One region of the Streptomyces sp. NPDC001153 genome, then DNA from elsewhere that is predicted to be linked to it. Evidence: riboswitches for the same ligand, from Rfam matches in the RefSeq annotation. Region 1 holds a riboswitch; each other region holds the start of a gene.
The links. A riboswitch is a leader RNA that binds a small molecule or an ion and turns the genes downstream of it on or off. The one in region 1 is predicted to bind cyclic di-AMP.

Region 1 (3,179 bases):
GGTCGCCATCACGGCGGCCCCGGCCGCAGGGGACCGCTCCGCCCACCAAGCGCGCAGACCTGAGATGCCGGGCATGCGCCCGATGCCAGGCAGCCGCGGCGTCCCTGCCCTAAGGGCACGCGCGCGTGAAGAGCGAAAACGCCGGTACGCGCGCGTGGTGGCAGGGAGGTCGCACGTGTGCGTGGTGGCAGGGGAGGCCCGCGCGGGCGTGGGGAGGCAGGGGAGCCCCGCGCGGGCGGGGGAGACAGGGGAGGCCGCGCGCGGGCGTGGGGGCGGGCGAGGCCGAGCGTGTCCGGAGGCAGAAGGGCCACGCATGTCCGGCGGCAGGGAACGCGGCAGCGAAGACTGCACCCGGGCATCGGCGCAGGAAAGACCGGCACGCGTGTGCGGGAATCAGCGGTCCGGGTGGCGAGGCTCAGGGCGTCGGCAGGGCGTGCGTGGGCGTGTGGATCCGGCGGCCCCGGGCACGGGAGACCACGACTCCCGCACGCGCGCGTGCACGTGCACTGCGGTGGCACGCGCGCGTGGAGCGGGAGGGGCTGGGCCGCGCCGGTGGTCCGGGGGGCGGTCAGCCCGGTCGGACCACGCTGTGGATGATCGACTCGCCGCCGTAGTAGATCGACTCCTCACGGACGTACGCGCCCGGCTTCGGGGCGTGGATCATCATGCCGTTGCCTATGTAGATGCCGACGTGGCTGATGTCGTCGTAGAAGAAGACCAGATCGCCCGGCCGCGCGTCGGCGAGCGAGACCGTGGTGCCCGCGTTGACCTGGTCGTACGTGGTGCGCGGAAGCGTGACGCCGGCGGCTCTCCAGGCGGCCTGGGTGAGGCCCGAGCAGTCGTAGGAGTCCGGCCCGATGGCGCCCCACACATACGGCTTGCCGATCTGCGCGCGGGCGAAGGCGAGCGCCTTCTCGGCCTTCGTGTCGTACGAGCCGGTCGTCGTGGACCCGGTCGAGCCGGAGCCCGTCGAACCGGATCCGGATCCGGACCCCGTGGGCGATGACGACGAGGAGGACGACGGTGACGACGAGGCGGCCTGCTGCTGAGCCGCCTGCTGCTTCGCCAGCTCGGCCGCCTTGCGCGCCGCCTCCTGCTGCTTCTCCCGCTCGATGGCGGCCAGGCGCGCCTTCTCCTGGGCCGACAGCTGCGACAGCAGCTCGCGCGCCGAGGCCAGCTTCTTCTGGACGGTGGCCTTGGCGGTCTGCAGGTCGTGCTGTGAGTCGGTCAGCGTCTGCAGGCTCTGCGCGGCCTCCCGCCGCTGCTTCATGGTCGCGGCCTGCTCGCCGATGTAGTCGTCGACCGCGCTCTTCTCCCGCGAGGTCAGCCGGTTCATCAGCTGGGTCTGGTCGAAGTAGTCCTGCGGGTCGTTGGCCAGCAGGAAGGTGGCCGTGCCGGGAGCGGCGGCACCGGTGCGGTACTGCGCCGCGGCGAAGGAGCCCAGTTCCTCGCGGGCCTTGTTGAGGCGTGCCGTGCGCCGGGCGACGTCGTCGCGCAGGGCGTCGACGCGGCCCCGCTGTCTGACGGACCGCTCCTTGGCCGCGTCGTACTTCTCGGTCGCCGACTCCGCCTGGCGGTACAGGTCGTCGACCTTCTTCTCGACCTCCTCCAGGCTCGGCTTGGTGCGATCGGTACTCGGGGCGGCCTCTGCGGTCTGCGAGAGCACGGCCATGGAGGTGAGGGCGGCGGTGGCGAGGGCGGGGGTGCGAAGGCCCGATCCGATGGATCCGCCGGGGCGCGTCTTGCGGTGCGACGCCAAGGGAGGCGACTCCTTCCAATGGGCCGCCTACCGGGTTAGCTGTCGGGTTCGGGCGGTGGTTCGGAAGGGTTGCCCTACGGCGGCGTCCCGGGTGGGAGCCGGCCGATTCACCCCAGAGGTCGGTGGGTCCCCGGCTCCGGGCGCCCTGCGGGGCACACCGGACTCGGCGGAGGCCGTGCGGCCCGGCGAGGTTCGCCGGTAGGGGTCGTACGGCCCGCACGCACGCTAGCCAACTCGTGTGACTCCTGTGAAGGTTGGTGCGTGATATGTCCGATACATTTTCGTGACCTGGGGCAGGTTTCGCTCCTGTGTCATCGGGCGGTTCCGTTGTGTGAGCAGGCGGAGGCTCATTCCGCGGTCACGATCAACTCTCTTCCGGAACCGGCCATGTTCCGGGGACTGCGACCGGTTGTCGGTGGGGCGCCCTAGACTCGGAGAGCGATGAGCAGCCTCTTTGACGACAGCTTCCTGGCGGACCTCCAGGCCCCTCGCGGGCACGAGGAGGAGCCCCCGCCGCCGCCCGACGACGATCACGCTCCGGAGCCGCTTCCGGACGATCTGTTCGGCGGGAAGTTCGACGCGCCGCCGGACCGGGACGCGTACTACCGCGACGGCGCCCCGCGCCCCGCGATCGACTCGGCGGCGCTGCTGGAAGGGCTGAACGACAACCAGCGGGCCGCGGTCGTGCACGCCGGTTCCCCGCTGCTCATCGTGGCCGGCGCCGGCTCGGGCAAGACCCGCGTGCTCACCCACCGCATCGCCCATCTGCTCGCCGAGCGGCACGTGCACCCGGGCCAGATCCTCGCGATCACCTTCACCAACAAGGCCGCGGGCGAGATGAAGGAGCGTGTCGAGCAGCTCGTCGGCCCGCGCGCGAACGCGATGTGGGTGATGACCTTCCACAGCGCGTGCGTGCGCATCCTGCGCCGCGAGTCGAAGAAGCTCGGCTTCACGTCGTCGTTCTCGATCTACGACGCCGCCGACAGCAAGCGCCTGATGGCCCTGGTCTGCCGCGACCTGGACCTCGACCCCAAGCGCTTCCCGCCGAAGTCGTTCAGCGCCAAGATCAGCAACCTGAAGAACGAGCTGATCGACGAGGAGGACTTCGCCGCCCAGGCCACCGACGGCTTCGAGAAGACCCTCGCCCAGGCCTACGCGCTCTACCAGTCGCGCCTGCGCGAGGCCAACGCGCTCGACTTCGACGACCTGATCATGACGACGGTCAACCTCCTGCGCGCCTTCCCCGACGTCGCCGAGCACTACCGCCGCCGTTTCCGGCACGTCCTCGTCGACGAGTACCAGGACACCAACCACGCCCAGTACGCGCTGGTGCGGGAACTCGTCGGCACAGGGGAGCGCTCCGCCGAGGAGGGCGACACCCCGCCCGGCGGGTACGACCTCCCGCCCGCCGAACTGTGCG
Region 2 (3,179 bases), on a different contig from region 1:
CGAGCCCATGGTTCCGGCCCGATCGCGCGCCAGGCGTGAGGCGCCGCCGTTCCCGACGGGTGACAAAGGGCGCAAGAGGGGACGAACGGCCGCCGCGCAGGCGGAAATGACAAACCTTCAACTTCGTGATCTTCACGTGATCTGCGCGGCATGAACTTGTGACAAGTGATCGTCTGCCGATACGTTCACCCATCAGTGTGGCGGCCCCGCTTCGGTCGCCGCGCCGGTCCTGCTGTCGCACGAAAGGCTTCCGCATGCTCTCCGGGAACGGTCGTCACCGTCGCCCCCGTCAGGCTCCGGCTCTCCTCGTCGCGGCCGGCGTGACCGGCTCCGCCATCGCCATCCCTCTGCTCGGCGCCGCCAGTGCCAACGCGGCCGACGGCACCACGTGGGACAAGGTCGCCGAGTGCGAGAGCGGCGGTTCCTGGAGTGCGGACACCGGGAACGGCTACTACGGCGGTCTGCAGATCTCGCTCGGCGACTGGGCCAAGTACGGCGGCACGCAGTACGCCGAGACCGCCGACCAGGCCAGCCGCTCCCAGCAGATAGCCGTCGCCGAGAAGATCCTCGCCGACCAGGGCACCAAGCCGTGGGCCACCTGTGCCCTGCTCTCCGGGCTGACCTCCGACTCCGCCTCGGTCGACGTCGACACCGGCGTCGGCGGCTCCGGTGGTGGTGACGGGTCGCACGGCGCGTCCGGCTCGGCCCAGGGCTCCGACTCGTCCGGTCTGCCGGATTCGTCCTCGCCTGGCTCCGGTTCGGGCTCCGATTCGGGCTCGGGTTCGGACTCCGGCTCCTCCTCCGGTTCGGACTCCTCCGGCTCCTCCTCGGACTCGAGCGCTACGCCGACCCCGAGCCCGAGTCCGAGCAAGGACACCACCGGCACTCCCGGCGCGGCCGACGGCTCCGCCGGAACCAGCACCCCCAAGTCCGACAAGACCGACAAGCCGGGCTCACGCGACAGCGGAAGCCCGCAGGGAGGCGACAGCTCTCCCGTGGCGGCGCCGGGTACCGACAACTCGGACAATTACCAGCAGAGTGGCGGTTCTTGGAGCCTGGTCGACACCGGCGCGCTCAGCAGTGGTGGACGTCACCGCGGCGAGAGCGCGGACGAAAACGTGACAAACGGTCAGAACGCCGCACCTTCCGGCCGTCACGCCGGCCGTGAACCGGGCACCTACACGGTCCGCGAGGGCGACTCGCTCGCCTCCATCGCCGACTCCCTTGGCGTCGACGGCGGGTGGCATGCCCTCTATGTCGGCAACGAGAAGGTGATCGGCGCCGACCCGAACCACATCGCCGCCGGTCAGACCCTGGAAGTCCCTGCCGAAAAGGGCGACGGCTAGCGGCAGTTGACGCCCCACTTCGCCACTGATGTCCGGTTTGGCGAAAGTGTGGGATGAGTCTCAGAAGCCCTGATCGTCTTTGAAATTCCGCCGATCGCATGTCTACGGTCAGGACCGCTCGTCACCACGAGCCCCGGCAGCCGCAACGCCGAATCCTGCCAGCGGTTGCCCGGGAACAGTCGTCGCGTCAAGCGCCGTAGGCAGGAGCGGGGGACCCAAGGTAAGCGCCGGGCCCAGCGGTTGACGCTGGACCGGCTTGGGGTGAAGCCGCGCCTCGGAAAAACGAGTGCGCGGCCGGGCAACTCAACCGGCCCGAACCCGACAGCTCACCTCGCAGGCGTCGGTGAGGGGATCGATCCATGCTGTTTTCCGGCAAGGGCAAGCACCGTCGCCCGTCCAAGGCCGTCCGCGCCATCACGCTCGCCGGTGTCACCGGCGCCGCCGTCGCCGCCCCGCTGATGGCGGCCGGCAACGCCTCCGCCGCCACCGCCTCCGAGTGGGACGCGGTCGCCCAGTGCGAGTCGGGCGGCAACTGGTCCATCAACACCGGTAACGGCTTCTACGGCGGGCTGCAGTTCACCAACTCCACCTGGGCCGCGTACGGCGGCACCGCCTACGCCTCGCGCGCCGACCTCGCCACCAAGGCGCAGCAGATAGCCGTCGCCGAGAAGGTGCTCGCGGGCCAGGGCAAGGGCGCCTGGCCGGTCTGCGGCACGGGCCTGTCGAGCGCCGCGTACAACGGCTCGGCCCCGGCGGCGACCACCAAGAGCGCCCCCGCCAAGAGCACCACCACCCGCTCCACCGACCAGCAGGCCGCCACCCGCTCCACCACGCGCACGGCCCCGTCGGCGAGCAAGACCGTCAGCACCCCGACCGGCAAGAAGGTCAAGAAGGGCGACGGCGAGTACAAGGTCGTCAAGGGCGACAGCCTCAGCTCCATCGCCGAGAAGCACGGCGTCAAGGGCGGCTGGCAGAAGCTGTTCGAGCTGAACAAGGACATCGTCGAGGACGCGAACCTCATCTACCCGGGCCAGCAGCTGCACCTGAAGTGACATCTGGCTCCGAGCGGACCCACAGTGCCCTCACATCCCCGGCCCGCACACTGAAGGCCTCGTGAGGGCCACCCCCGTCCCCACGGACTCCCCGCCCCGGCGCGTGTTCCCCCGTACGCGCCGGGGCGGGGTCTTCTGTTTCCGCGTGCTGTTTCCCCACTCTTCAGCCGGGCCTCACCGGCAGGCCCCTTTGTTCCGTGGGTGAACAATGGGTACCGTCTGCGTGTCCCTCCCGTCCACGGGACGGTCGGTCGGTGGCCGACGGCCCGGGGGCGGTTAGGCTCTAGGCGCAAGGCACAGCCGTAAGGCACACAGCCCCGCACTACCAGCGTCACATCCACGAAGGAGATGCTCGTGCCGTCCATCGACGTCGTCGTAGCCCGGGAAATCCTGGACTCCCGAGGCAACCCCACGGTCGAGGTCGAGGTCGGCCTCGACGACGGCAGCACGGGTCGTGCCGCCGTCCCGTCCGGCGCCTCCACCGGCGCCTTCGAGGCCATCGAGCTCCGCGACGGCGACCCCAACCGCTACCAGGGCAAGGGCGTCGAGAAGGCCGTCCTCGCCGTCATCGAGCAGATCGGCCCGGAGCTGGTCGGCTACGACGCCACCGAGCAGCGCCTGATCGACCAGGCCATGTTCGACCTGGACGCCACCGACAACAAGGGCTCCCTCGGCGCCAACGCCATCCTCGGCGTCTCCCTCGCCGTCGCGCACGCCGCCTCCGAGGCGTCCGACCTCCCCCTCTTCCGCTACCTGGGCGGCCCCAACGCGCACCTGCTGC
Region 3 (3,179 bases), on a different contig from region 1:
GGTGCCGGGGCGGTACTTGCCGGTCAGGAAGCCTGCGGCGAGGGAGAAGTACGGCACGGCGGACAGGCCCTCCTTGGCGGCCAGGTCCTGCAGCGGGCCCTCGTAGGTGTCGCGGGAGACGAGGTTGTAGTGGGGCTGGAGGGCGACGTAGCGGGCCAGACCCTCGCGGTCGGAGACCTCGAGCGAGGCCTTGAGGCGCTCGGGGCTGATGTTGGAGGCGGCGATGTGGCGGACCTTGCCCGCCTTCACCAGCTCGTCCAGCGCGCCGATGATCTCCTCGACCGGGATCTCGGGCTTGTCGAAGTGGGTGTAGTAGAGGTCGATGTAGTCGGTGTCCAGGCGGCGCAGGGAGGCGTCGGCGGCGGCCTTGATGTTGGCGGCGGACAGGCCCTGGAACTCGGGGTGCTGGCTGACCTTGGTGGCGATGACGACGCGGTCGCGGTTGCCGCGGGCCTTGACCCACTTGCCGATGATCGTCTCGGACTCGCCGCCCCGGTGGCCCTCGATCCACGCCGTGTAGGAGTCGGCGGTGTCGATGAAGTTGCCGCCGGCCGCCGTGTAGGCGTCGAGGACGGCGAAGGAGGTGTCCTCGTCGGCGGTCCAGCCGAAGACGTTGCCGCCGAGGCAGAGCGGGAAGACCTGGAGGTCGGAGGAGCCGAGTGTGCGCAGAGAGGTCATGCTCTGTGCCAACGCCGGCGGTGGATGACCGCATTCCACCACCGGCGTCAGGATCGCCCGAACGGAGGCGTCAGGGGGTGAGGCCCTTGTCCCGCAGCCACGGCGCCGGGTCGATGGCGGTCGCCTGGCCGTTCGGGTGGACCTCCAGGTGCAGGTGCGGGCCGGTGACGTTGCCGGTGGCGCCGACGCGGCCGATGACCTGGCCGGTGGAGACCTTCTGCCCGACGGAGACGTTGATCGAGGACTGGTGGCAGAACCACAGCTCGGTGCCGTCGTCCAGGGTGATGACGGTGCGGTAGCCGTAGGCGCCCGCCCAGCCGGCCTGGGTGACCGTGCCGCTGTGGACGGCCTTGATGAGGGTGCCGGTGGGGGCGGCGAAGTCGAGGCCGGTGTGGTAGCCGGAGGACCACATCGCGCCGGGCTGCCCGAAGGTTCCGGTGATCGTGTACGAGACGACCGGCAGCGTGTACTCCTTGGCCAGCTCGGCCAGCCGCTTGGCCTCGGCGGCCTGCTTGGCGTCGGCCTCCGCCTTCGCCTTGGCGTCGGCGGCCTCGGCGGCGGCGGCCTGCTCCGCCTTGGCGGCCGCGGCGGCGGTCTGCTTGTCGGCCGCGGCGATCGCGGCGACGGTGGCCTTGCTGTCGGCCTTGTTCTGCTGCTGCTCGGCCTGGGCCATGATCCGGTTGCGCAGGGCCTCGCCGGCGTTGCCGCCGCCGGCGCTGTCGGTGGTCACACCGACCTTGCTGAGGCCGGTGGCGGTGGCCTGGGGCGTGTCGGAGGAGCCGCCGAAGATGTGCTCGACGGAGTTCAGGTCCGGCAGGGATATGGAGACCGGCGGCTTGCCGGTGTTGGCGCTGGCCATGCCGCCCGCGCCGACCGCGGCCATCACGCCGACGCCGAGGACGGTGGAGCTGCGCGCGAAGCCGCCGCGCTGCTTGGCGACGCGGTGCCGGCCACGGACCGGGGAGACGGAGTCCTCGGTGGGGTTCCACTCCTCCCAGGGCCCCTCCTCGGCGCGGTAGGCGCCGTAGCCGAAGGTCTCCGGCTGGGCTTGCGGGGGCACGAACGGGGCTTCTGGGGCGGGCCGGTTGGACGCCACTCGGGCGTACTCCTTTCCTTCCTCCGCCTACCGGGTTAGCTGACGGGTTCGGAGCAGGAAGGTCTCCTACGCGCGTATACCGGCCGGTATCCGCGCGATTCACCCCAAGGTGGTGGTTCCCCGGCTCCCTTGCGGGATTAGGCGCGTGCGCACGGAGCCGCCTCTTGTGGCGGCTGGGACGACCGCGCTGCGTTATCGAACGTTAATAGACCTGCGAGTCACTTTCCAAGCCGTTCGGCTTGATCATTAACCTTTTCCGAGCGGGACTTACCGGCCAGGAGTGCGGCAAATGGGGCGAGTTGGCCGCCGCTCAGGAGTCTCGGCGTTTTTGATGGTGACTCAGATGTTATGCGGAGGGCGTCCGTCCGGTCACTGTGGGTGAAGACGATCAGGTGGCGCCGGGCGGCACACCGGGTGGTGTACAGTAGAGACACAACGACGCGGGGTGGAGCAGCTCGGTAGCTCGCTGGGCTCATAACCCAGAGGTCGCAGGTTCAAATCCTGTCCCCGCTACTGAAGACTCAGGGCCGGAATCCATGGGATTCCGGCCCTGAGTGCTTTCCGCCCCTGTACGGGACGGGCCGGGGCGGGCTCACCCCAGCAGATGCCCGTTCGGCGCCTTGGCGGGGCCCTCCAGCTCGGGCAGGACGACCACCTCCGCGCCCGCCTTCGCCAGGACGCCGCTCCCGTCGGCCGCGTCCACGAACGTGTCCGGCTCCCGCCAGGCCGTGACCACCCTGCGCACCCCCGCCCGAAGGATCAGCTCGGCACAGGGCGCGGGCCGCGAGGCCCGCCGGGCGCAGGGCTCCAGGCTGCTGTACACCGTGGCGCCGGCCAGCCGCGGATCCGCCGGGTCGAGCTTGGCGAGGGCGGCCTCCTCCGCATGGACCACTGGGTCGTCTCCCTCGCGCGAGTGACCCCGCGCGAGCTCCGTACCGTCGGCCGCGACCACCACCGCCCCCACACTGAACGCGGTCCGCGAGGGCGGACACAGCGCGGCCAGCTCGCAGGCGGTGCGCAGCCAGTGACGGTCGGCGGCGGTGGCGACGGCACCCGTGCCGGGGGCCGTGGGCTCGTAGCGCATGAGAACAACGTCCTCGATCCGGCGGGTCTCGGTCAGGCGCAGCCGGCCGGCCTGGTAGCCGCCGGGGCCGAACAGGCGGGGCGCGGCCGGGTCGCCGACGAACAGCGGCGCGAGGACCAGCTGGAGCTCGTCGGCGAGCCCCAGCTGGAGCAGCTGGGTGTGGACCGTGCCGCCGCCCTCGACCATCAGCCGTCCGACCCCGCGCACGTCGTGCAGGTGGGACAGCAGGGCCCGCCAGTCGAGGCCGGGGCCGAGCGGGACGACGTCGGCGGTGCCGCCGACGCGGCGGACGGCCCGCTCGGCGCCCTCGTCGGTCGTGTA
Region 4 (3,179 bases), on a different contig from region 1:
CGTCCCGCCTCCATCTTCGTCCGAGCCGCCACGGCCGCAGGCGTCCCGGTGACGATCGCCAAGGCTGACGGCAACCCCGTCAACGCGGCCTCCATGCTGGCTGTCCTGGGCCTGGGCGCCCAGGGCGGCGAGGAGATCGTCCTCGCCTCCGACGCCGAGGGCGCCGACGCCGCCCTGGACCGTCTGGCCAAGCTGGTCTCCGAGGGCCTCGAGGAACTGCCCGAGACGGTCTGAACACCAGCGCACTGATACAGCGGAGCCGCCCCGCCCTTTTCTGGGCGGCGCGGCTCCACCGTTTCCGGACTCATTGCGCGCACACCGGAATTGAGGCAGCGGAAATACTTCGCGACCGAATACCTCTTCTTTGTATACGGCGCCCGTGTTAATGCCGAAGGCCCGACATGTTTACGGCATGTTGCGAAGTCCTCACACGCTCGGCGCCCCCGGAAAAACGCAGCCGGTGCGCGGCGGTCGCGCGCTCGGTGTGCAGCGCCGTGACCGCCCGCGCGCGCTCGCCGTCGCCGCGCGCCACCGCGTCGACGATGGCGCCGTGCTCCGCCCAGTACTCCACCGGGCTCGACGGCGCCTCCACCGCGTACATCCAGGAGATCTTGTGCCGCAGCTGGCTGAGCATCGCCGTCAGCGAGGGGCTGCCCGAGGCCTGGGCGAGCGTCTCGTGGAACCAGCCGCCCAGCGAGCGCAGGTCGCCGCTGTTGCCGCTGCGGGCCCGCTCCTGGCCCAGCCTGACGAGGCCACGCAGCACCTTCAGATGGGCCTCGGTGCGCCGCTGCGCGGCCCGGGCGGCCCCGAGCGGCTCCAGCAGCAGGCGCATCTCCAGCAGGTCGGCGGCCTCCTGCTCGGTCGGCTCGGCCACGCACGCGCCCGCGTGCCGGCGGGTCACCACGAAGCCCTCGGCCTCCAGGGTGCGCAGAGCCTCGCGGACGGGGACGCGCGAGACGCCGTAGCGGCGGGCCAGGACTTCCTCGGTCAGCCGGCCGCCGCGCTCGTAGACACCCGCGACGATGTCGTCCCGGATGGCCGTGCACACCGAGTGCGCCGGAATACGCATGACCGACCTCCGCCTTAATCCCCGTGAAACGTCGACGATGGACGCCTGTTCCGTGACTCTATTCCAATGAGCCGGAATTTCCGACGGCGGGCCGGAATCCATGGATATTTTTTGGTCAGCGGATCGGGTGGCGCCCGTGAAAAGACGGCGAAAGCCCCGGCTCGGTGAGCCGGGGCTTCGCATGCAGTGCGACGAGGCGTCAGACGTTCACGCCGTGCTTGCGGAGGTAGGCGACGGGGTCGACGTCCGAGCCGTAGTCGGGGGTCGTACGGGCCTCGAAGTGCAGGTGCGGGCCCGTGGTGTTGCCGGTCGCGCCGGACAGGCCGATCTGCCGGCCCGGGGTGACCTGCTGGCCCACCGAGACGCCGATGGACGACAGATGGCCGTACTGGGTGTACATGCCGTCGGCCATCCTGATCACGATCTGGTTGCCGTACGCGCCGCCCCAGCCGGTGGAGACGACCGTGCCGGAGCCGACCGCGTGGACCGGGGTGCCACTGGCGGCGTGGAAGTCGATGCCCGTGTGGCGGCCGGAGGACCACAGGGAGCTGCTGGCCTGGTAGCCGGTGGAGACGTAGGAGTCGGCTATCGGGGCGACGAAGGCGTTCAGGCGCTCGCGCTCGGCCTCCCGGGCGGCGCGGGCCCTGGCCTCGCGCTCCTCCTTCGCCTTCCTGGCCGCGGCCTCCTCGGCCGCCTTCTGCTCGGCGGCCCGCTGCTGCGCGGTGGCCTGTGCGTCGATGTGCTCGGCGACGTCGTCGCTCACGGCGAGGACGGGCGTGAGGCCGGTCTGCTCCACCGTGTTCTCGGCGGCGAGCGCCGGGGAGGCGGCGAGGGTGCCGATGACACCGGTGGTGGTGAGGGCCGCGACGCCTGCCGCCTGAGCGGTGGTGCGCTTGACCCGGCCGGGCTTGCGGTGCTTCCCGGTGGCGCACATGAACGCCATGGAGTGGCTGGTCCTTTCCTTCCCTCTCGCCTACCGGGTTAGCTGACGGGTTCGGAGCAGGAAGGTCTCCTACGGACTCCCTCGCGCTGGCGCGGGCGCCCGATTCACCCCAGGGACTGCGTGGGTCCCCGGCTCCCCTGGCTCGCGCCGTACGGGGACTCGGCGATGGCTGTCCGGTGCCGCGGGTGCGGCGCACTGCCTACCGACGAACAGCCCGGACGACGCTACGGAAGCCTGCTTCGAACCCCAAACCGATCCGGGCCTTTGTAGCGCATCCCACAGGGCAGACAGGCAACCTCCGTCTCAAATCGGGCATCTGGAGAAGGGAGTGGAACAGCAGGGGCCCTGACGACGAGTCGGTCGTCAGGGCCCCACGCGCGTGTGCCGTCACTCAGCAGCCGTCCCTACGGGGACTACTCGGCCGCCACCACGGTCACTTCACCGATCCCCAGCGCCTCCACCGGTGCCTTGATCTGGGCGGCGTCACCGACGAGGACGGTCACCAGACGGTCCACCGGGAAGGCGTTCACGACGGCCGCCGTGGCCTCCACCGTGCCCGTCGCGGCCAGCTGCTGATACAGCGTCGCCTGGAAGTCGTCGGGCAGGTACTGCTCGACCTGGTCGGCCAGCGTGCTCGCGACGGCGGCCGCGGTCTCGTACTTCAACGGCGCCACCCCGACGAGGTTCTGCACCGCCACGTCCCGCTCGGCGTCGGTCAGCCCGTCCGCGGCGAGGGTGCGCAGCACCTTCCACAGGTCCTCCAGCGCCGGGCCGGTGTTGGGGGTGTCCACGGAGCCGCTGATGGCGAGCATCGAGGCGCCCGTGCCGTCCGGCGCGGACCTGAGGACCTGGCCGAACGCGCGCACACCGTAGGTGTAGCCTTTCTCCTCGCGCAGGACGCGGTCCAGGCGGGAGGTGAGGGTGCCGCCGAGGCAGTAGGTGCCGAGCACCTGGGCGGGCCACACACGGTCGTGCCGGTCGGGGCCGACGCGGCCGATGAGCAGCTGCGTCTGCACGGCGCCGGGCCGGTCCACGATGACCACGCGTCCGGTGTCGTCGGCGGTCACCGGCGGCACGGGCCGCGGCTCGCCCGGGGTGCCCGTCCAGGCGCCCAGGGTGTCGAGGAGCAGCGCGTCCAGGTCGACGCCGGTGAGGTCGCCGACGACG

Region 2: another riboswitch for cyclic di-AMP. It lies ahead of ACWDEN_RS22625 (transglycosylase family protein); the one in region 1 lies ahead of ACWDEN_RS19875 (C40 family peptidase).
Region 3: another riboswitch for cyclic di-AMP. It lies ahead of ACWDEN_RS40225 (M23 family metallopeptidase); the one in region 1 lies ahead of ACWDEN_RS19875 (C40 family peptidase).
Region 4: another riboswitch for cyclic di-AMP. It lies ahead of ACWDEN_RS23625 (M23 family metallopeptidase); the one in region 1 lies ahead of ACWDEN_RS19875 (C40 family peptidase).

The regions. Positions count from the first base shown of each region.
Region 1 is NZ_JBSFJZ010000016.1:77,958-81,136, forward strand. Features, by position in the region: partial or broken gene ACWDEN_RS19870 (tellurite resistance/C4-dicarboxylate transporter family protein) at 1-75, opposite strand, end outside; gene ACWDEN_RS19875 (C40 family peptidase) at 569-1,759, opposite strand; cyclic di-AMP (ydaO/yuaA leader) riboswitch at 1,767-1,938, opposite strand; gene pcrA (DNA helicase PcrA) at 2,201-3,179, shown strand, end outside.
Region 2 is NZ_JBSFJZ010000019.1:98,542-101,720, reverse strand. Features, by position in the region: gene ACWDEN_RS22630 (transglycosylase family protein) at 255-1,346, shown strand; cyclic di-AMP (ydaO/yuaA leader) riboswitch at 1,529-1,701, shown strand; gene ACWDEN_RS22625 (transglycosylase family protein) at 1,706-2,398, shown strand; gene eno (phosphopyruvate hydratase) at 2,747-3,179, shown strand, end outside.
Region 3 is NZ_JBSFJZ010000051.1:46,282-49,460, reverse strand. Features, by position in the region: gene ACWDEN_RS40230 (aldo/keto reductase) at 1-678, opposite strand, end outside; gene ACWDEN_RS40225 (M23 family metallopeptidase) at 749-1,774, opposite strand; cyclic di-AMP (ydaO/yuaA leader) riboswitch at 1,784-1,928, opposite strand; tRNA gene ACWDEN_RS40220 (tRNA-Met) at 2,214-2,287, shown strand; gene ACWDEN_RS40215 (dihydrofolate reductase family protein) at 2,367-3,179, opposite strand, start outside.
Region 4 is NZ_JBSFJZ010000020.1:146,742-149,920, forward strand. Features, by position in the region: gene ACWDEN_RS23615 (HPr family phosphocarrier protein) at 1-234, shown strand, start outside; gene ACWDEN_RS23620 (GntR family transcriptional regulator) at 383-1,069, opposite strand; gene ACWDEN_RS23625 (M23 family metallopeptidase) at 1,269-2,012, opposite strand; cyclic di-AMP (ydaO/yuaA leader) riboswitch at 2,025-2,187, opposite strand; gene ACWDEN_RS23630 (M16 family metallopeptidase) at 2,426-3,179, opposite strand, start outside.